4 regions of the Vibrio stylophorae genome follow, and region 1 is predicted to be linked to each of the others. Evidence: predicted binding sites of a transcription regulator. Region 1 holds the regulator's gene; each other region holds the start of a gene.

Region 1 (5,174 bases):
TGCCAATGGCCTTGATTGAGGTAAAGTTGGCCAATTTTCGCGAGATCGCGACTACGCAAGGCAAGCCCTTGATCGCCCAATTTATGTCGTAAGGGGCCTCCCCACTCAAAATACTGAATATCCAAAGGGGCAAATAGGGCATTGTTGGCATATTGTACCAAGCTTTGCGAAGTGGTGCGCTCGATAAAATCACCAAGTAGCACAGGCATCGCGCTTTGATAGCGACTGCGCTGATTCGGCTGGCTATCCATGGGCAGGCTCAATACATAATCAATGGGTGTTGGGGCTTGGTGCATGAGTTGGCGATCACTGGGCTGATGGTTCTCGCTACGTGACACCTCCTGCCAGTGCAAGCCGCTGCGCATATTCAGCGCATCAATCAGGCGAATGGCTTTTTTCCCATCGGCTTTGGGCTGGCGCGCTATTTGTGCCTCACTGAGAAGTGGTTGTTCAATGGATTGAATTTGATCATCCATCAGTAATCGGCCAATCAAGGTTGCGGTGAGGGTTTGGCTGATTTCCATCAAGGGGTAAAGCGTATTGTAATGGCTTTCATTGCTAAATTGCGGCGTGCTGGTACCACGGGTAGGATGTTGGTAGTAGTGCTCAAATAGCAGTTGGCCATGACGCGCAATCAGTAGTGATTGCGGGCGCTGATCTTCATCTTCTAATAATTTACGGTGAAGGCGTAGCAGTTCGATGGGATCAAAACCTTGTATTTCTGGTGTTGTGGTGGGCCAGTCAGGCTCTGCGGGCTTTTGTGTCCATTGAAAATCTTGCGCTGAGGGTAGGGTGTAGAGTCGATAACTCCAGCCTAAGGCAAAAAACAAAAGCAGCAGGACCAGGCCTACTGCTTTGTAATGTATGTGATCCTTCATAAGCGCTCCCTGAGCGCTTATCCGTTACTTTGAAGGTAACTGATTGAGGATTTCAAGCGCTTCTTCAATCCAATTGATCCATGCGACTTTACCATGGATGCCGCGACGTAAAGTCAAACGCATCAGGTGCTGCTGGCGGTCAAGTCGACTGATATCCGCAAAGTGAATCTTTTCAAGTTCTTGAAAGTTTGCCAACTCACGTTTTGAGTCGTCAAGCAAGCGAGTCAAGTGTTGTGACATCACACCGCTATCGCCCTCTTGGCATGCATAAAGTTTCGCGGAGACCTCATCACGCACCGCAGGCGGTGCCAATGGTTTTTCCAGCCAAAGCATCAATGCAGCGCGGCCCTCTTCAGTAATGGTGTACACCTTACGATCGGGTTTGCCATCTTGTGGTTCGAGTAAATATCCAACCCAACCAAGTTGTGCCATTTTATTGAGTTCGCGATACACCTGTTGGTGGCTCGCACGCCAAAAATAGCCCACTTGCTGGGAGAATTGTTTAGTCAGGTCATAACCAGTAGCACTTGCGTGACACAGCGAGGTCAAAATGACATGAGGTAGCGACATCTTTCAAGTTCCATTTAATCAATAGTTATTAGCGTAACGCTTGATCAAGATCGGTCAGAATGTCTTCGATATGCTCAATGCCGACACATAAACGAATCATCTCTGGTTGTACACCTGCCGCAGCTTGCTCGGTTTCACTCATCTGGCGATGGGTGGTCGAGGCTGGGTGACAGGCTAGGGATTTGGCATCCCCGATGTTGACTAGGCGCTTAAATAAATTCAATGCATCATAGAATTTCACCCCCGCCTCATAGCCGCCTTTGAGGCCAAATGAGAGCAAAGATGAAGGTAAGCCACCGCGCAGCATACGTTGACACAACGCATGATTTGGGTGGGATTTCAGGCCAGCGTAGTTCACCCACGCCACCATAGGGTGGGCGTCGAGAAACTCAGCCACCGCCAATGCGTTTTGGCAATGGCGCTCCATGCGCAAAGGTAGGGTTTCTAACCCTTGCAGCAGCAAGAAACTATTCATCGGCGAGAGCGCAGCACCAGTATTGCGCAGTGGCACAGTACGTGCGCGCGCTACAAATGCGGCCGGACCAAAGGTCTCGTTATAAATCACGCCGTGATAAGAGGGTTCCGGGGTGGCAAACATCGGGAAGCGATCCTGATATTTGGGCCAAGGGAATTTACCGCTATCAACAATCACACCACCGAGAGAGTTGCCGTGACCGCCGATATATTTGGTCATAGAGTGCACCACAATATCCGCACCTAGCTCGATAGGCTTACACAGCACAGGCGTGGCGACTGTGTTATCCACCATCAAAGGCACGCCCTGAGCATGTGCCACTTCTGCAAGCGCTGCGATATCAACGATATTGCCCGCAGGGTTACCGATGGACTCACAGTAAACCGCCTTGGTTTGTGAATCGATCAGCGCCGCAATATCTTCTGGTTTATCTGATGCGGCAAAACGCACGTCAATGCCCAAACTTGGCAACATGTGCGCAAAGAGGGTATAGGTGCCACCATAGAGCTGCGGCGTTGCGACGATGTTGTCACCTTGCTTGGCAAGGGTGAGTACCGCGTAATGAATGGCCGCTGCGCCAGCGCTGACTGCAAGTGCGGCAACACCACCTTCAAGAGCCGCCATACGCTGCTCAATGACATCTGTGGTTGGATTCATAATGCGGGTGTAAATATTCCCCGGAACCTCAAGATTAAAGAGGTCCGCACCGTGCTGTGCGTTGTCAAATTCATAGGCAACGGTTTGGTAAATTGGGGTTGCCACGGCCTTAGTGGTTGGATCCGTTTGGTAGCCGTGGTGAATGGCTAGCGTTTCATCTTTCATATCGCATTCCTTGCTGATAATTCGCTTATTTAGCTAGTTGGAGATAGACATTATTGTCTGTTCTATTGTCATGCAATCGGTTTCGGGGTCAATATTTGTTTTTGTGAATGCCTGCACAAGTTGTTCGGTTGTCTGTACAACTTTATCCAGTGGACTGCGTTACTGCAGGCGTAATTCTGTGATAAAAAAAAACCAGCCATGCGGCTGGTTTTTTCAAAAGGGTATCGACTAGCGAGTGCCGTAAACCACAATGGTCTTACCGTGTGCTGAGATGAGGTTTTGCTCTTCTAGCATCTTCAAAATACGACCAACGGTTTCACGTGAACAGCCGACAATTTGACCAATCTCTTGACGGGTGATCTTAATCTGCATGCCGTCAGGGTGGGTCATAGCGTCAGGTTGTTTCGCCAAGTTCAATAGGGTTTGAGCGATGCGACCAGTCACGTCAAGGAATGCCAAGTCACCCACTTTTTGGCTGGTCACTTGTAGACGACGTGCCATTTGCGCTGAAAGGCGCATTAGGATGTCTGGGTTTACTTGAATCAGCTGGCGGAACTTCTTAAAGGAGATCTCAGCGACTTCACATGGAGATTTCGCACGAACCCAAGCTGAACGCTCTTGACCTTCTTCAAAAAGACCAAGTTCACCGATGAAGTCACCTTGGTTAAGGTAAGACAAGATCATCTCTTTGCCTTCTTCATCTTTAATCAATACAGCCACAGAACCTTTGACGATGTAGTAAAGGGTTTCTGCTTTTTCGCCTGCGTGAATCAGGGTGCTCTTTGATGGGTACTTATGGATGTGGCAGTGAGACAGGAACCACTCCAGAGTTGGGTCTGTTTGAGGTTTACCGAGAACCATATAACTTTCTTCCTCTGCGTTAAAAGCCCAACAGCCAAGACTATGTCCGATATATTGCTTGGGCGTAAAAATAATTTTGCCGCGGTTAGAATATAGACTCTGACGTTAGGCTGCAAACTCGGGTGAGCGAGATACAGATTCTATCGCTTTTTATGTGGGATTTCTTGATTTTAATCGGGATGAAAGGTGGTTTTCCGGTGTGAAAGTGTGCAGTGGATCACGAGTATTTATTTTCTTCTCAGCAAATAAATTTGCCGAAATTATAAGCGCTAAAAAAAGGTGAAAAAAAGCGAATGGATTTACCTTATAAAACGTACTGAGAAATGCGAAATGCCTATGTTTTTAGTCATTTTTTTGACGCTGATGCCGTGCGTTAAATCGACTGCTGAAAGTGCTGTTTCGATTTAATATCGACGCTTTCATGAAGTTCTGAATAGACCAGAACGGCATCGCCATGAGCCAGCTGTGCAAGCACTAAATCGACTTTTTCATCTAGAGATAACTCACTGTCACCATAATCTGTGCCTTCTCGCAGAATCACACTTTCCACCACATTACGCAGGGTCTCTGGGTCGAGCTGTTGCCAAGGAATAATCATTGATTAGAACTTTTGTCGATAGGAAAGCGTAAAGGCTACATCGGCACTGTTATCGTAGTAAACCCAATTTTCCAAAATCACCATTTCAATGGCCTGTCGCGGGCTGTAAAGATAGCGGTAACCGAGCATAGTTTCATATACAGGTTTGTTGAGGCTAAACACATGGGTGGCGATACCTTCACTGACTTGTGCTTGCGCCCAAAGGTGATGATTGTGCTGCCAGCGATAGAGATAACCCAAGGCGATATGGCTATTGACGGCTTTAGCACGAATTTGCAACACCTCGGTTTGCTGTCGATGCGTGACGCCGACCATGCCATACCAACGATGTTTGGGGCTGGGGGCATAGCGATAGTTGAGTTGCAGGCTTTGCTCAAAATTGTGGTGAGCAAATGGACCATTGGGTTGATAGCTATAAAGCAGTGCACCACTGGCAGACAGCGCGTGATAGGGATTGGACCAAATAGCGTGGTCTAGCTGTAGGGTTAGGCGGTGGCCAAAGCTTAGGGTCGAGTCGCCTGATTGATCTAAACCTTCGCTAGGCGCGCGAAAGGTTGCTTGGTGCTTGGGCACGGTATCACGGCCATTTTGACCAATATCAAAGGCGTCATGAAATTTAATGGTGAGAGTATCAATATGATTATTGGCACTAAAGCGATACCGATAATCCATAGACCAGCGCCATTGCTTTGAGGGTGCGTGTTGATAATTGAAGCGCAGTTCATTGTGGTAGTAATCAAGAAATAGCTCATTGGTGATCCCCCAAATACTGGCGGCAGTGGCACTGGCTTGCACTTCGCTGTCGCCAGCTTGCCAGATAGCATCCTGTAGCATGGGGGTTAGGCTTGCTGCTTGTAGCGGGGATTGGCTTGGCGCAAACAGCGGGCCAAATTCGCTGTTTGTTTGGTTGGCATACCCCCAAGTTGCTTGGCTACTGAATAGAAAGAAAAAGAGCAGACACCATCGCGAG
Region 2 (5,174 bases), 1.5 Mb from region 1:
ACTCATTACGATGCTGCCAGTCTTGATAACTAAAGGTTGGAATGCGCCCTTTTTCTAAATCGCTCAGTAATGCCCATGCCGTCAGCCCATCGACATAGCCATCAAACTGCTGGTAGAACTTCACGCGCTCAATGCGTTTTACCGCCTCACCAGCCATCCAGTTCGGTGGCATAGACAAGAGTTCCACATTACGCGTTTTACCCATGGGACGTAACATCTCGATGGTCAGCCCCATATTCATTTTTTTACCAGCGCGAGATTCAAACATCGCTTGGCCATAGCCGGGAATGGTATGCGTCAGCTGGCAAGCCAGCGGCGTGTTTTGTTTGAGCTGCCAATGCGACTGAGTCGGCGAGGCAAGATAGTGCACCGTTGCCTGCGCGAAGGGAGACCAACATATAACAAAGCTAAAAAAAGTAATGAGAGATGCGCGCACAGTGACACCAATGATTCTATGAGACTGTTTATTGTATCGGACTGACCACAAAATTCTTTAATTTTGTTGCTGGCTGCGCGGCGTCACATTTTTTGGCATAATGCGCCTCTGTTTTTATTGTAAGTAGCGAACCATTCCTATGAGTCAAGACGCCAACACGCGCCCAGACACAGAAATCAACGGATTAAAACATCGCTTTCGCGGCTATTTTCCCGTGGTCATTGATGTTGAAACCGCTGGTTTTAACGCCAAAACCGACGCATTACTTGAAATTTGCGCCGTGACCCTCACCATGGACGAGAATGGTTGGCTCAAGCCAAAAACCGTGCTGCATCATCATGTGTTGCCCTTTGAAGGGGCCAACATTGAGCAAGCTGCGCTCGATTTTATCGGCATTCGTGACCCCTATAGCCCGCTACGTGGCGCAGTCACTGAAGAAGAAGCGCTCAAAGATATCTTTAAGCTGATTCGCAAAGAGCTCAAAGGCGAAGGCTGCCAACGTGCCATTATGGTGGCGCATAACGCCCATTTTGATCACAGCTTTGTGATGAACGCCGCTGAGCGCGCCAATCTCAAGCGCAATCCATTCCACCCCTTTGCCACTTTTGACACTGCGGCTTTAAGCGGCTTGTGCTTTGGTCAAACCGTGTTAGCAAAAGCCTGCAAAAGCGCGGGAATGGACTTTGATAACGCCCAAGCCCATGGCGCCAAATATGATACCGAGCAAACTGCCGAGCTATTTTGCCGCATCGTTAATCGCTATAAAGCGCTGGGTGGCTGGCCGCTTGAAGCACAAGCCCAAGAGCATGATGGCGAGCCCTGTGAACAAAGCGATCAAAGCGATAGCGCTTCAGCGCATCAATCTGCTTAATCGCCAATCATTTATCGCACAGATCATTCATCGAATTGCGCTGAAACGAATAGCAAACGCTAAATTTCACTCGACAGCTAAATAAAAGAAAAGGAAACTGGGGTGCAATTAAAAAAACAATACAAAATTCCATGCAACACAAAAAATTATGTAAAGGAGTACGATTGTGTCTAGCATTCTGCAGTACATCTACATGCTCAACCCAGTACTAGTCGCCGTCATGTTGATGCTGACGCTGGCGTTGCTGCGTGTGAACGTGGTGATTGCCCTCACCCTAAGCGCCATTGTTGGCGGTTTGGTGGGTCAATTATCCCTTCTTGATACCGTGAATTCATTCCAATCTGGCCTCAAAGATGGTGCCTCCATCGCTTTGGGTTACGCCATGTTGGGGACCTTTGCGGTGGCGATTTCACGCACTGGCATCACTGACTTACTGGCGCGTGGTATTATTAACCGTGTGGGTGCCCAGCAAAACGAAAACACCACCTTCATTACCAAATATCTTATTTTGGTGATGATTTTGGCTATGGCGATCATGTCGCAAAACGCCATTCCTGTGCACATTGCATTTATTCCAATTTTGATTCCGCCTCTTTTGCATGTGTTCTCAAAACTCAAAGTGGACCGCCGTTTGGTCGCCTGTGTGCTGACCTTTGGTTTGGTCACCACCTATATGGCACTACCTATTGGTTTTGGTGGCATCTTCCTTGGCGAGATTTTGATGGGACAGCTGGCGCAAAATGGCCTTGGTATTGCGAAAACCGCAGCCGGTCACATTGAGCTTGCGCCATTTTCTGACTGCTTAGTTGCGGCCAATGTACATGCTGACGTGATCAAGGATTTGATGGGACAGCTCACTGCACATAACCTCGACTTAACCGCTTACGCAAGCAACGAAGCCCTAATGGCGCAACTGAACGGTTGTTTGGATGTCGCACGTATTAGCGCCTTTGATATCATCAAAGCCATGGCACTGCCTGCCACTGGGATGATCGTGGGCCTGCTGATTGCTGTCTTTATTAGCTATCGTAAGCCACGCACCTACAGCGAGGCAGAGATTCTTAAAGTTGAGCCTGAGCATCAAAAAATCGACAAGAAAGCTGTGGTGATTGCCATTGTGTCTATTGCCGCAACGCTCGGTGTGCAGCTTTATACCAACTCAATGATTGTTGCAGGTCTTGTAGGCTTCTTGGTCTTTACGCTAACCGGTGTGATTAAGTGGGCGGATACCCAAGATGTGTTCTCACAGGGTTTGACCATGATGGCGATGATCGGCTTTATCATGATCTCTGCCAACGGTTTTGCTGCAGTGATGAAATCAACCGGCGGCGTTGAAACTATGGTTGCCCTACTGGCCAATGCCATTAATAGCAAAGCTATTGTCGCGCTATTAATGTTGGTCGTAGGCTTGTTGGTCACCATGGGCATCGGCTCATCGTTCTCGACCATTCCAGTACTTGCCACCATTTATGTGCCGCTTTGCATGAGCTTTGGTTTCTCCATTCCAGCAACCATCGCCATCATTGGTACAGCAGGCGCGCTCGGTGATGCCGGCTCACCAGCTTCGGATTCCACCTTGGGTCCAACCTCTGGTTTGAATGCCGATGGTCAGCACGATCACATTTGGGATACCGTGGTCCCGACCTTTATCCACTACAATATCCCGCTGATTATCTTTGGCTGGATCGCCGCCATGGTTCTCTAATCAATTGTTCTTTAATCAATGGTTCTTGAATGAATGGTTCTGTAGCTAAAGGACCTTCAAGACCAAGGGCGCACTAAGCCAATCTTGAATCAAACCCAGCTTCGGCTGGGTTTTTTTATGTCTAATTTAGGTCTGTCATCATGGCCACAGCGAGTGTGATGTCACCACCATGTATCGCTTAGCAAAGTGCAAGGAATCACCGTCCATTCCCAACTTTGATATTGCGGCTTTGCCATCTCCTTTTCACACTTATTGGGTGGTTACCAAGGAGCGCTCATCATGACTGAATTAACTCGCTACTACGATTTTCCAGAAGTCCGCTTTCATCCGCTCAATCATTGCTTACATTGGCACGACAACAGTCAAACCCCACTCACCTTTCATGAGTCCTGTTTGTTATCCGTGCTGTGTCGCCATGCTGGCGAACTGTTGACCTATAACGTGCTCGCGCATCATCTCTTTCAAGAAAGCTATGATGCCGAGCAGCGCCTTATTACCTTAGTCACAGCGCTGCGCAGTAAATTGATCAAAAACGGCGATTTTGCCATTCATATCTCCATTGTGCGCAATCATGGCATTCGCGTCGCCATGCCCCGGCACAGCAGCGAGAATATGCAGCCCTTTCCCAATCAGCAGCCACCTTCAGGCATGAAGGGCTGGCTTCGACGCTGCTGGCCCTGGCGTAAACATGAGGAATAGCCGCTGATTGAAAATAACATTCAATCACATTTTTACTGGCTCCTGCTCGGCTCTTTTTGTATGATGAATGACAAATTGTGACCACAATCACGGCCAACAGGGCATGCAATACCTCAAATCTTTTTTTACCATCATGGTTTGCCTTTACATCGGTAAAGGCATTCAACACTTCACCGGCATCGCTGTACCCGGCAGCGTCATCGGTATGCTTATCCTCTTTTTACTGCTTGCCCTTCAATGGGTACCGCCGTGCTGGGCCAAAGCGTCCAGCGAATTGCTCATTAAGCATATGGCTGTACTCTTTGTTCCTGTTGCTGTCGGGGTCATGAATTACTATGACCTACTGACCCAAAATGCTTGGGCCATTATATTAAGTACTCTGGGAAGCTCCTTTGTGATCCTTTTGGTGGTGGGCTTTCTCACTCAAAAACTCAAAGGAAAGCAATCATGATTTGGCTATTTGCGACCTTTGCGATTTTTTATACCGCCCGCTGGTTTGCCATGAAGTGGCGTCATCCGCTCAATAACCCACTGTTAATTACGGTGGCCATTTTAATCACGCTACTAGTCACGCTCGGTGTGCCCTATAGCGAATATTATCGCTACAACACCTATGTCAACGCGCTATTGCAACCTGCGGTGGTGGCTTTTGCCTATCCTCTTTATGAGCAGATGCATCAAATTCGCGCGCGCTGGAAACTGATTTTGGGCATGTGTTTACTTGGCACCATCGTCGCGATGCTCACAGGCGGTGTCATTGCGCTTTCAATGGGTGCCGATCCCACGCTTGCAGCTTCTATTTTGCCTAAATCTGTCACCACCCCCATTGCCATGGCGGTTTCTGAGCAGATTCAGGGCGAGCCTGCCATTGCGGCAGTAATGGTGATCATCGCGGGCTTTTTTGGCATGATCTTGGGCTATCCGCTGTTTTCTTTGTTGCGTATTGCCGATCCACTGGCACGCGGCCTGACCATGGGCACCATGTCCCATGCTCTTGGCACCTCAAAAGCGGCAGAAGTAAGTTATGAAGAAGGGGCATTTAGCTCGCTGGCGCTGGTCATTTGTGGCGTCATCACCTCTTTACTCGCCCCCATTATGTTTCCGCTGCTAATGACCATTTTTTGAAATGTTCAACTTTAGCTACGATGGCTTTTCGCTAAAATTCAAAGCATAAAAAAGGCGCTTCATGCGCCTTTTTTATCATTCAACATTTATCGTGGTTTAGCGTTTCGCTTGACTTACTTTCACTGCCAGTGCCACGGTTGCGCCGACCATTGGGTTATTCCCCATGCCGATAAAGCCCATCATCGCCACGTGCGCTGGTACTGAAGAGCTGCCTGCAAACTGCGCATCAGCATGCATGCGGCCCATGGTATCTGTCATCCCGTAAGATGCAGGACCTGCTGCAACGTTATCTGGGTGCAAGGTACGACCGGTACCACCACCAGATGCTACAGAGAAAT
Region 3 (5,174 bases), 730 kb from region 1:
GCTGTGCTTCATCAACGATGCTGCGATCGTTTAGTGTCAAACGTAGACGAGTGATACATGCATCGATGCTTGCAAGGTTACCGTGGCCACCAAGTGCTTTTAGGTATTGCTTCGCAAGTTGCGCAGTATCAGAAGAACCTTGTTGTTTCGCTGGCGCTGCGTCTGCAGTTGCATCTTCACGACCAGGTGTTTTTAGGTTCAATGCTGAGATTAGCGCGCGGAAACCGAAGTAGTATAGCGCTGCAAATACAACACCTTGAACCAATAGCATGTATGGTTGGTGCGCTACTGGTAGTTTAGAAGACAAGATAAAGTCAACCAAACCAGCACTAAAGCCAAAGCCAGCAGTCCACTGCATCATTGAAGCAAACGCAAGTGATAGACCAGTTAGGATTGCGTGGAATACATAAAGTACAGGCGCAAGGAACATGAATGAGAATTCTAGCGGCTCAGTTACACCAGTAAAGAATGATGCAAAGCCAGCAGCTAGCATGATTGAACCCACTTGCTCACGGTTCTCAGGCTTAGCAGCGTGATACATTGCAAGTGCACCTGCAGGTAGACCAAACATCATGATTGGGAAGAAACCACCCATATAGCGGCCAATTTCGCCCACTAGACCAAGCTTGGTTGCACCTTCGATAGCAAGGATTGAACCATCGTCAGCTAGCGTCACAACACCAGTACCTGCAGCATATTTCACGCCATCAAGTACTGGACCTGCGTTCCAGAAGTTACCTAGATCGTTAATATTCGCAAGGTCGAACCAGAATACTGCGTTCAATGCGTGGTGTAGACCAACAGGAATCAATAGACGGTTTGCAAAGCCATAGATACCAGCGCCTACAGAACCCATATTCACGATTGATTCACCAAATACAACAAGCGCGTTGAAGATTGGAGGCCAAATGAACATCATCGCAAATGCAAGAACGATCATTGCAACAGAAGTAAGGATTGGAACCAAACGCTTACCACTGAAGAATGCCAACGCTTTTGGTAGTTCAACCTGGCTAAAGCGGTTGTAGATAGAAGCAGTGATTGCACCAACCAAGATACCAGTGAACTGGTTTACAACTTTGCTGAATGCAAATGCAATTGGTTTCCAAGCATCTTGCGCAGCTGCTAGAGCAACTTTTAGCTCAGCAACATTACTTGCACCGGCTTTCACCGCTGCATCAAGTGCTGCTTGTGCTTCATTTAGCGCTGTTGCTGCTGGTAAAAGGCTAATACCTTGAACAACTGCTGGATCTAAAAGTGTTTTGAAAACGTAGTAGCCAACTAGACCCGCAAGAGCAGCTGCACCGTCTTTGTCTTTAGACATACCGTAGGCAACACCCACAGCAAATAGCCAAGACATGTTATCAATAATGGCAGCACCACTCTTGATAAGTAGCATTGCTAGAGGGCTGTTCGCACCCCAGCCTGTTGGGTCGATCCAATAACCGATACCCATCAAAATTGCCGCAGCAGGTAGAACCGCTACTGGCACCATCAACGCACGACCGATGCGCTGCAAGTATCCAAGAATATTCACCGTTGTTTCCCCCTATGGTTTTCTTAGATTCGTATCTTGATGTGATCTAGCTCAAAGGCCAGTTCTCATCAAGTCTGGGCCAGTTTATGACATTAATTTTGCGGAGCAAATTAAAACCTTTTCATTTGTGATCATTGTCACTGGCTACAACCATGATCAGACGATTTTGCTAGCCCGCTCATAAAACTTATTTTATGATACGAACTAAGGTCGATTGATGGCCGTATTCATTGATTTATTTTATTTATTAGAGGTGTCTTGTGAGACTTATCCCTGTTGAATCTGCAAAAGAAGTTGGTCTATGGTCTGCGCGTTATATCGCTGATCGCATTAATGCTTTTAACCCAACTGCTGATCGTCCATTCGTTCTAGGTCTGCCAACTGGTGGTACACCACTATCTACTTACCGTCGTCTTATCGAGCTATATAAAGCAGGCGAAGTAAGCTTCAAACACGTTGTTACTTTCAACATGGATGAGTACATCGGTCTACCTGCAGAGCACCCAGAGTCATACCGTAGCTTCATGTACAACAACTTCTTTAGTCACATCGACATTCAAGAAGAAAACATCAACCTACTGAACGGTAACACTGACGACCACGCTGCAGAATGCCAACGTTACGAAGACAAAATTAAGTCTTACGGCCGCATCAACCTATTCATGGGTGGCGTGGGTAACGATGGTCACATCGCATTTAACGAGCCTGCGTCTTCTCTATCTTCACGCACTCGTATCAAAACTTTGACTGAAGATACTCGCATCGCGAACTCTCGCTTCTTTGATGGCGACATGGATCAAGTGCCTAAGTACGCACTAACTATCGGTGTAGGTACACTACTTGACGCAGAAGAGATCATGATTCTGATCACTGGCCACAACAAAGCGCTTGCACTAGAAGCAGCAGTTGAAGGTGCAGTAAACCACCTATGGACTGTATCTGCACTGCAACTTCACCCTAAATCACTGATTGTGTGTGACGAGCCTTCAACGCAAGAGCTAAAAGTGAAGACTGTAAAATACTTCCAAGAGCTTGAGCGCGATAACATCAACAACCTTTAATTGGGATTTGATATGTACGCATTAGTAAACTGCCGAATCTACACAGGTCATGATGTATATAACGATCATGCAGTGGTTGTAGACGGCGATAAAATTGCAGCGGTTTGCCCAGTATCAGAGCTTGATGCTGGCATCAAAACCATTGATCTAGACGGCGCAAACCTAAGCGCCGGCTTTATCGACCTACAGCTAAACGGCTGTGGCGGCGTGATGCTCAACGATGAAATCACCGTTGACACCATTCAAACTATGCATCGCACCAACGTGCGTTTTGGTTGTACTAGCTTTTTGCCAACACTCATCACTTCTTCTGATGAGGATATGAAAAAAGCGATCGAAGTTGCCCGTGAATACCACGCAACTTACGCCAACCAATCACTTGGCTTGCACCTTGAAGGTCCTTACCTCAGCATGGAGCGTAAAGGCATTCATAACGCAGACTATGTTCGTAAATCAGAGCAACACATGATTGATATCATCTGTGATAGCACTGATGTGGTGACCAAGGTAACACTGGCACCTGAGCAAAACCCAATTGAGCATATTGAGCAACTGGCCAAAGCTGGTGTTGTTGTCTCTGTGGGCCACACCAGTGGTACCTATGCAGATGCACGTCGTGGCTTTGCAGCGGGCGCAACTTTTGCAACGCACCTATATAACGCCATGACCCCAACTCAGGGTCGTGAGCCAGGTGTGGTTGGTGCGATTTTGGACACAGCAGAAGTCTACGCAGGTATCATCGTTGATGGTTTCCACGTTGATTTTGCAAACGTTCGTATGGCGCACAAGCTGAAAGGTGAAAAACTCGTATTGGTTACTGACGCAACTGCACCAGTGGGTACCGATATGGAGTATTTCATCTTCGTTGGTAAAAAAGTTTACTACCGCGATGGCAAATGTATCGATGAAAACGGTACACTTGGCGGTTCCGCTTTGACCATGATTGAAGCAGTTGAAAATACTGTAGAAAAAGTAGGCATCGACCTTCACGAAACCATCCGTATGGCCACCCTCTACCCTGCTCGCGCAATTAAGGTAGATGATCGCCTTGGTCTTGTGAAAAAAGGCTATATTGCCAACTTGGCCATCTTCGATCGTGACTACAAGGTTAAAGCCACTGTCGTAAACGGCGAATACGAACAACACTAAGAGAGACCTATGACTGGCGCGCAAATTGGAAACGTAGATTTAGTAAAACAACTGAACAGTGCCGCGGTATATCGACTCATCGATATTCACGGCCCGATTTCTCGAATCCAAATTGCTGATGCCAGTCATCTTGCGCCTGCTAGTGTGACTAAAATTACCCGCCAACTGCTTGAGCGTGGCCTCATTAAAGAGGTTGACCATCAAGCATCAACGGGGGGAAGACGCGCCATTTCACTCACCAGTGTGAATGAGCCGTTCCATGCAATCGCGGTCCGCTTGGGCCGCGATTATTTAAATATCAGTCTTCATGACTTAAGCGGCACCACGCTTGCTAATCAAGGTCGTGAATTCCACTACACCACGCAGCAATCTTTGATTGAAGGTTTATTCAATCACATCAGTAAAGCCATTGAACTTTGGCAAGATAAGATTGAAAACCTCATTGCTCTAGGTATTACCCTACCGGGCTTGATGGATCCTGAAACCGGCATCGTTGAATATATGCCGCATATCAAAGTGACGGATCTGCCACTTGAAGATCTTCTGCGCAAAAAGTTCGGCCTTGAAGTCTTTATCGGTAACGATATTCGCGGCTTCGCGCTGGCTGAACACTATTTTGGCCGCACTCAAGAGTGCAAAGACTCCATCCTTGTTAGTGTCCACCACGGTACGGGTGCCGGGATTATCGTAAACGGTAAAATCTTCTTTGGCTCCAATCGTAACGTCGGTGAAATTGGCCATATCCAAATCGATCCGCTGGGCGATAAATGCCAATGTGGTAACTTTGGCTGTCTTGAGACAGTTGCCGCCAATCCCGCTATTATTCAGCGCGTCAAACAGCGTTTAAATCAAGGCTATCCATCGACCCTCACCGCCACAGACGAGCTGAGCATTGCCGATATTTGCCTTGCCGCCAACCAAGGCGATGAACTCGCCAAACAAGTGATTGTCGATGTGGGTAATCAACTTGGCAAAGCCATTGCGATGACAGTTAACCTGTTTAACCCAGAGAAAGTCATTATCGCTGGCGATATTATTGCCGCATCAGAATATCTGCTACCGGCCATTCGACGCCAAGTCGCCAATCAATCATTGCCAAGTTTCCACCAATATCTTCCCATTGAAGCGACTGCACTTGCCGATATGCCGACCATCAGCGCCTTTGCTATGGTCAAACGTGCCATGCTTAATGGCGTTTTGTTACAAAAACTGCTGGGCGAAAGCGCTTAAATTTCTTACCCTATCAAGCAGTTAATTCTTTCTATTTTGTAGGGCGTGTTCCATGGAATTGGTACTCATCAGTGTCGCCTTTAGCTTCGGTTGGGCTGCACAGCGCTGCTTATTGCCACCGCTTGTTGGTTTTCTTGTCGCCGGTTTTGTGCTGCATGCTTTGGGTTATCAAAGCACCACGGCGATCACAACGCTGT
Region 4 (5,174 bases), 1.2 Mb from region 1:
CTTGACCAAGGTTGGTCAGTAGGTTATCGAGCGCAGCAAGACTTACACCAATCAGCGCCAAAATAAGGGTGATCAGTCGATTGGTGAGATTTGAGACAAAACGCTGCCATTTTTCTTGGCGCAGCGGAATAAAATAGCCAACAAAAAGCGGCGTAAATATAAGAAGCATGCCCTGAAACATATTCTCCTCCATGAGACGGCGATGGATGGGGCGATAAAATAGGGATTATTGATGAAAAATAAAATACATCAATGGTTGGCATTGCGACATTTTCTAATGCCAACCATCAAGGAAACTAATTTATCACATGCCGCTCAGTTGCAGGACTTCTTGGCAAGCCTGTTGGAAGGCTTGATCGTCGAGGTTGGAGAGTTGATATAAGATATCAGCGCCATCTGCGCTTAGCTCAATATCATGCGCGCTTAGTGCTTGTTCATCATGGCTTCGAAATAAAAGAAGGTGATTGGCCATGGTGGCGATGTCGTGGTAACTCGGTTTTTCGGGATCGACATGGTTCATCCGTCGGTTGCCAGCCACGGTGAGAAAATCTTTGTCAAACTGCCAGAATTGAAGCACAGAGAAACTAGCCTCAGCACAGCATTGCGCCATCACATCCTTGGCGAGTTCAAAATCGATGTAATTGCCTTCTTTCAAATATTGAGATAAAGCGCTGACCAGTGAGAATAGGCCGATATCAGCTAATAGGCCAATCAGCATCGCTTTGCCTGCATCAAGCTCTAGCTGCGGGTTGCGCTTCATAAACTCTTGGCAAATCAGTACCATGGTGGCAGCAAAGGTGCGACTAAGACCGGCGCTTTTGGTCAGTAGTGCATTGCACTCTTGGCTAAATTGCGCATCTTTTTTCAGCTGCTCAATGGCTTTGGCTGTGATCAGATCTTTGACCCGTGCGATCCCAAGGCGCGAAACGGCAGTCAGGATATCGTGGCATGGACCAAAACGTGGACTAAAAAGTGCGCTGTTTGACGCGTAAACACAGGCACCCGATAAACTTGGGTCTTCGGTCAGTGCTTTGGCGATGGCTTTGATGGTGACATCATCACGCAGGCTTAATTGCTGGATGTTGAGTACCACTTGTGGAATCGGTGGTAGTTTCAGTTGGCGCTGAGCAATCGCCTCGGTGACTAAATTTTTAAACTCACATTTTAAGTCGTTGACGATTTTTTGCTTATTTGGCGTGAGCCAATATAAAGGCAGGGAGGTCATACGTTCTCGGCTTTTCACTATTGTTGTAATCATCAGTAGATTAATGATTTCTGATTCGCCCTGCACGAAATAAACTACAAAATGAGAGCTCGATGGGTATCCATGGGTTTTCCTGCTTATTGTTTGCCATTTTGATGGATTTATTTACGAAAAAGAATCATTTACAAGTGGTTGCGATGACTTTATTCGTCGTGCTCTGCGTCCTGTTCATCGATTTGTTGAAACAGCGCTTGTAGAAAACGCAGGGTATCTTGATGGCTATCACGAGAGAGCAAACTTTGTTTTTGTTGGCAACTGAGTGGCAGGATTTCTAACCAGCGGTAACACAGCCATACCGCATTTTGATAATCAAAGTGCGGATATAGCGCAGCATATTCAGGATTGGAGCGAAAGAATGCTTTGAGCTTTAAAACCATGGACTGCGCATGGCTGGGGGTTTCGCTCGGAGCCCAATTGGTCAGCGGAATCGTTTGAGCCACTAACAAGCCATCATCATCTCCGCGAATATCATGAATTTTGACGCGCTCAACCCCTTGGATAGTAATGCTGAAAAAGCCATCTTCAAGTTGGTCAAAATCGATGATTTTGACATGGGTGGCTAAGGTGCCGAGTGCCAGCATCTGTTTTTCAGCTTCAGTGTGCTGCTCTTCTATCATCGCCAACGCAAAACCACACTGCTGTGCGCAGCACTCTTTGACCATTCGGACATAGCGTGGCTCAAAGATTCGAAGTTGCATGATCCCGCCAGGGAAAAGGTGAGAAGCAAGTGGGAACGCGGCTAATTGCATGTCGTCTCCAAGATTAATGTGCATCTTGTGATTTAAATTTAGCTGTTTTGCGAACAAAGGTCGATCGATGCCAATGTAACGCAGTGAATGATAAATGCGACCGCTCTGACAAAATGTGAAACGCATGACGCGTTACATAAAATCTTGTCGATACAAATCACGCAATGTAAGTGCCTGAAATGGCCCTGACATTCCTCTGACTTTGGCAAACAATAATCTCTGTCGAAATTTTGACGCAACCACGATTATCGATTCGGGTTTGGAGGACATATGACATTGGCAGTCGATACAATTGCAACGTATTGTGCACGTTTTGGTGACAACTATAAGCGTTCCATGTTTGGTGGTACGGGGCTATTTCATAGTGACGCCATGTTTTCACTCGTGACGGGCGGCCGTTTTTATTTGCGCGGTGGTGCAGACTTAGATGATCGCTTTATGGCGCTAGATTGTCCGCGCTATACCCATAAAAAGCGCTCATCTACGGCGGTGGTTAATTACTATGATGTGTCTGAGTTGTTTTTGGCCGAGTCACCAAATTTAGATCCGTTGATTGAAGCGGCAATTGAACAAGCGCAGGTTGATCGCACTGAGCGCAATAACAATCAAAATTTACGTTTGCGCGATCTACCGAATCTACGTTTGACCCTAGAGCGCATGATAAAAAAGTCAGGGGTACCTGATGTTGACACCTTTATGGACTTGGGCGCTGCTGAAGTCTACAAGCGTGTAAAACAAGTGCATGGCGATACGGTTGACGAAAAGTTACTTTGGATGTTTGCAGGTGCCTGTGAAGGGATCCATTGGACTTTGATTGATATGCAGCAGCAGCAAGCATTGCTGCGTCAGACCGCGTAACAATACCCAGTTTGGTTTAAGAAATACGTCACCTCAAAGCGCTTTCGAGCGCTTTTTTTGTGCGTGCTCACAAATTTCTAAACTGAAAATCCCGCCATTGATGAGGGAATCGTTTGCCCTTGGGAAGTGTGATCTATCCAGCGTTGCAATTGCAAAAACTCCACTAGAGTAAGACTTAGCCTTTCCTCAAACTCAAGGAGCTTTGCCATGACAGCAAGCGTATTTCACCTCGGCGTAAATCAAGATGACTTTCAAGGTGCCACATTGGCCATTTTGCCAGGCGACCCCGATCGCGTAGAGAAAATTGCAGGCTTAATGGAGCAACCCGAATTTCTCGCGGCGCACCGTGAATATACCCTTTATCGCGCGAAGCTTGCCGGTCAAACCGTGATTGTTTGTTCAACGGGGATTGGTGGTCCATCTACGTCGATTGCAGTTGAAGAGTTGGCGCAGCTTGGGATTCGTGATTTTCTTCGGGTGGGTACCACGGGTGCCATTCAACCTGAAATTCAAGTGGGTGATGTGATTATCACCACAGGCTCTGTGCGCTTGGATGGTGCCAGTTATCATTTTGCACCAGCGGCATTTCCAGCGGTCGCTAACTATCGTGTGATGCAAGCGATGGAGCAGGCGGTGACTGAACTTGGTTATCCCTTGCATTTGGGCGTCACAGCGTCAAGTGACACCTTTTATCCAGGACAAGAGCGCTATGACACAGTGTCTGGCCGCGTGATAAAAAGCCTGCAAGGTTCAATGGCTGAATGGCAAGCCATGGGCGTGCTGAACTATGAAATGGAATCTGCGACCTTATTGACACAATGTGCCAGCCAAGGTTTTCGAGCCGGCTGCGTGGCTGGGGTGATTGTCAATCGGACCCATCAAGAGATTCCTGATGCAAAAACACTAGCGCTGGTGGAAACTCGCGCGATTACAGCAGTCGTTGTAGCGGCAAAACGTTTGATTCAGACCGCTTAGTGTCGAGGTTTCATTTAGCAGTTTTGTGTTACATTTCATTGTTCAATTTTCGCTGATTGATATGCTTTAAATCACTGGATTGTAAAAAGGCAGCTTGGCTGCCTTTTTTGTTTGTAACAGCGCGCAATGCAAACCGAGTGTCGAATCATTGGTCTTATTTATTAAACATTTTACTAACATGGATTTCGTAATCCCTTGAAGGTGAGACCATAATAGAAGAAGTCCGACAACAATCTGATCAGGCATGCGCTTGGGGGAGTACAAATGGAATCTTTGAAAGTGATCGACTACATGAATAACCGCCCCGTGTTATTCACCACTCAGATGTCACTGACTGTGGCTTTGGAGCGTCTATTACAGTCAAGGCAGACCGGTGGGCCCGTTGTGAATGAAAAGGATGAGGTGATTGGTTTTATTTCAGAGCAGGATATGATTCAAAAGCTGCTTAAAGTGAGCTATCACTGTGAAGATGCTGCTCAGGTTGGTGATTGTATGCGAACGGATGTTCTGTCAGTGGATCCCAATGATTCAATTCTTGCATTGGCTGAGATGATGTGTGGGCAAAAACCGAAAGTGTACCCTGTGGTTGAAAAGGGTCGATTGGTGGGGGTGATCACCCGTCGCAATGTACTCGATGCGATTCACGCGCAGATCCTGAAGTGCTTTCAACATCCCGTATAACGAATTTTTGATAGAAGCCACCTGAAAGGGTGGTTTTTTTTGGTGAAGGATTGAACCTTTCATACATTGACGTATTGATCGAAGAAAAGTATTCGAAGACCATCATTTGAATAGAATTAGGCAATTTATCGATACGACTTATTGTATTAACTAGCTAACGCACTAAGACTTAGGGCCTAAAATCTGCGGGCTATCGCAATCAAATGTTACAAAATGTAAATATTGATGCTAACCGTCCGTTATCGCTCAATTTAATTGATCTGCTTCCTATTTAATTCAAACCATCCGCGTAGAATGAATCTTTCAGTATTTTTCTGCAGCATTGACTTGCTGTGACTTTTGGTTACCTACAGTGGATTGTTGATTGCCATGAGCCGATACCTCAAATACGTCCTACCTATTATTATTCCATTGATCATCCTTTTGATGCCGCTATCGGCATTTCCCATTGAAGGAATGACTGTTTTACAACAACGTGTGATTGCCATTTTCCTTTTGGCCGCCCTGTGTTGGGTGCTAGAGCCCATTCCAATTTACGCAACATCCGTTTTAATTATTGTTCTTGAACTGCTATTGATTTCCGACAAGGGGATATTCTTTTTTCAGCAAGGCAATGGTGAGGCATCTTTTGGTCATCTGCTCTCTCA

What was found. The regulator CRP, encoded in region 1, controls carbon source genes, mostly activating them, when cyclic AMP is high. The targets are predictions, from matches to a motif close to TGTGANNNNNNTCACA.
Region 2: L9P36_RS05015 (CidA/LrgA family protein) is a predicted target of CRP. The motif match lies at 3,788-3,803, and genes of this name have one in related genera.
Region 3: nagE (N-acetylglucosamine-specific PTS transporter subunit IIBC) is a predicted target of CRP. The motif match lies at 1,578-1,593, and genes of this name have one in related genera.
Region 4: udp (uridine phosphorylase) is a predicted target of CRP. The motif match lies at 2,928-2,943, and genes of this name have one in related genera.

The regions. Positions count from the first base shown of each region.
Region 1 is NZ_CAKLDI010000001.1:2,633,551-2,638,724, reverse strand. It holds gene L9P36_RS12320 (serine hydrolase domain-containing protein) at 1-878, opposite strand, end outside; gene L9P36_RS12315 (PadR family transcriptional regulator) at 903-1,448, opposite strand; gene L9P36_RS12310 (O-acetylhomoserine aminocarboxypropyltransferase/cysteine synthase family protein) at 1,477-2,745, opposite strand; gene crp (cAMP-activated global transcriptional regulator CRP) at 2,974-3,606, opposite strand; gene L9P36_RS12300 (YheU family protein) at 3,980-4,204, opposite strand; gene L9P36_RS12295 (DUF3187 family protein) at 4,208-5,174, opposite strand, start outside.
Region 2 is NZ_CAKLDI010000001.1:1,089,899-1,095,072, reverse strand. It holds gene motY (flagellar protein MotY) at 1-436, opposite strand, end outside; gene rnt (ribonuclease T) at 576-1,307, shown strand; gene L9P36_RS05025 (Na+/H+ antiporter family protein) at 1,501-3,012, shown strand; gene L9P36_RS05020 (winged helix-turn-helix domain-containing protein) at 3,292-3,711, shown strand; gene L9P36_RS05015 (CidA/LrgA family protein) at 3,815-4,162, shown strand; gene L9P36_RS05010 (CidB/LrgB family autolysis modulator) at 4,159-4,836, shown strand; gene L9P36_RS05005 (GGGtGRT protein) at 4,933-5,174, opposite strand, start outside.
Region 3 is NZ_CAKLDI010000001.1:1,902,517-1,907,690, forward strand. It holds gene nagE (N-acetylglucosamine-specific PTS transporter subunit IIBC) at 1-1,537, opposite strand, end outside; gene nagB (glucosamine-6-phosphate deaminase) at 1,798-2,598, shown strand; gene nagA (N-acetylglucosamine-6-phosphate deacetylase) at 2,611-3,747, shown strand; gene nagC (DNA-binding transcriptional regulator NagC) at 3,757-4,977, shown strand; gene L9P36_RS08735 (cation:proton antiporter family protein) at 5,030-5,174, shown strand, end outside.
Region 4 is NZ_CAKLDI010000001.1:1,480,254-1,485,427, reverse strand. It holds gene L9P36_RS06825 (LysO family transporter) at 1-181, opposite strand, end outside; gene L9P36_RS06820 (HDOD domain-containing protein) at 305-1,225, opposite strand; gene L9P36_RS06815 (LON peptidase substrate-binding domain-containing protein) at 1,408-2,013, opposite strand; gene L9P36_RS06810 (TfoX/Sxy family DNA transformation protein) at 2,284-2,871, shown strand; gene udp (uridine phosphorylase) at 3,079-3,846, shown strand; gene L9P36_RS06800 (CBS domain-containing protein) at 4,111-4,527, shown strand; gene L9P36_RS06795 (SLC13 family permease) at 4,897-5,174, shown strand, end outside.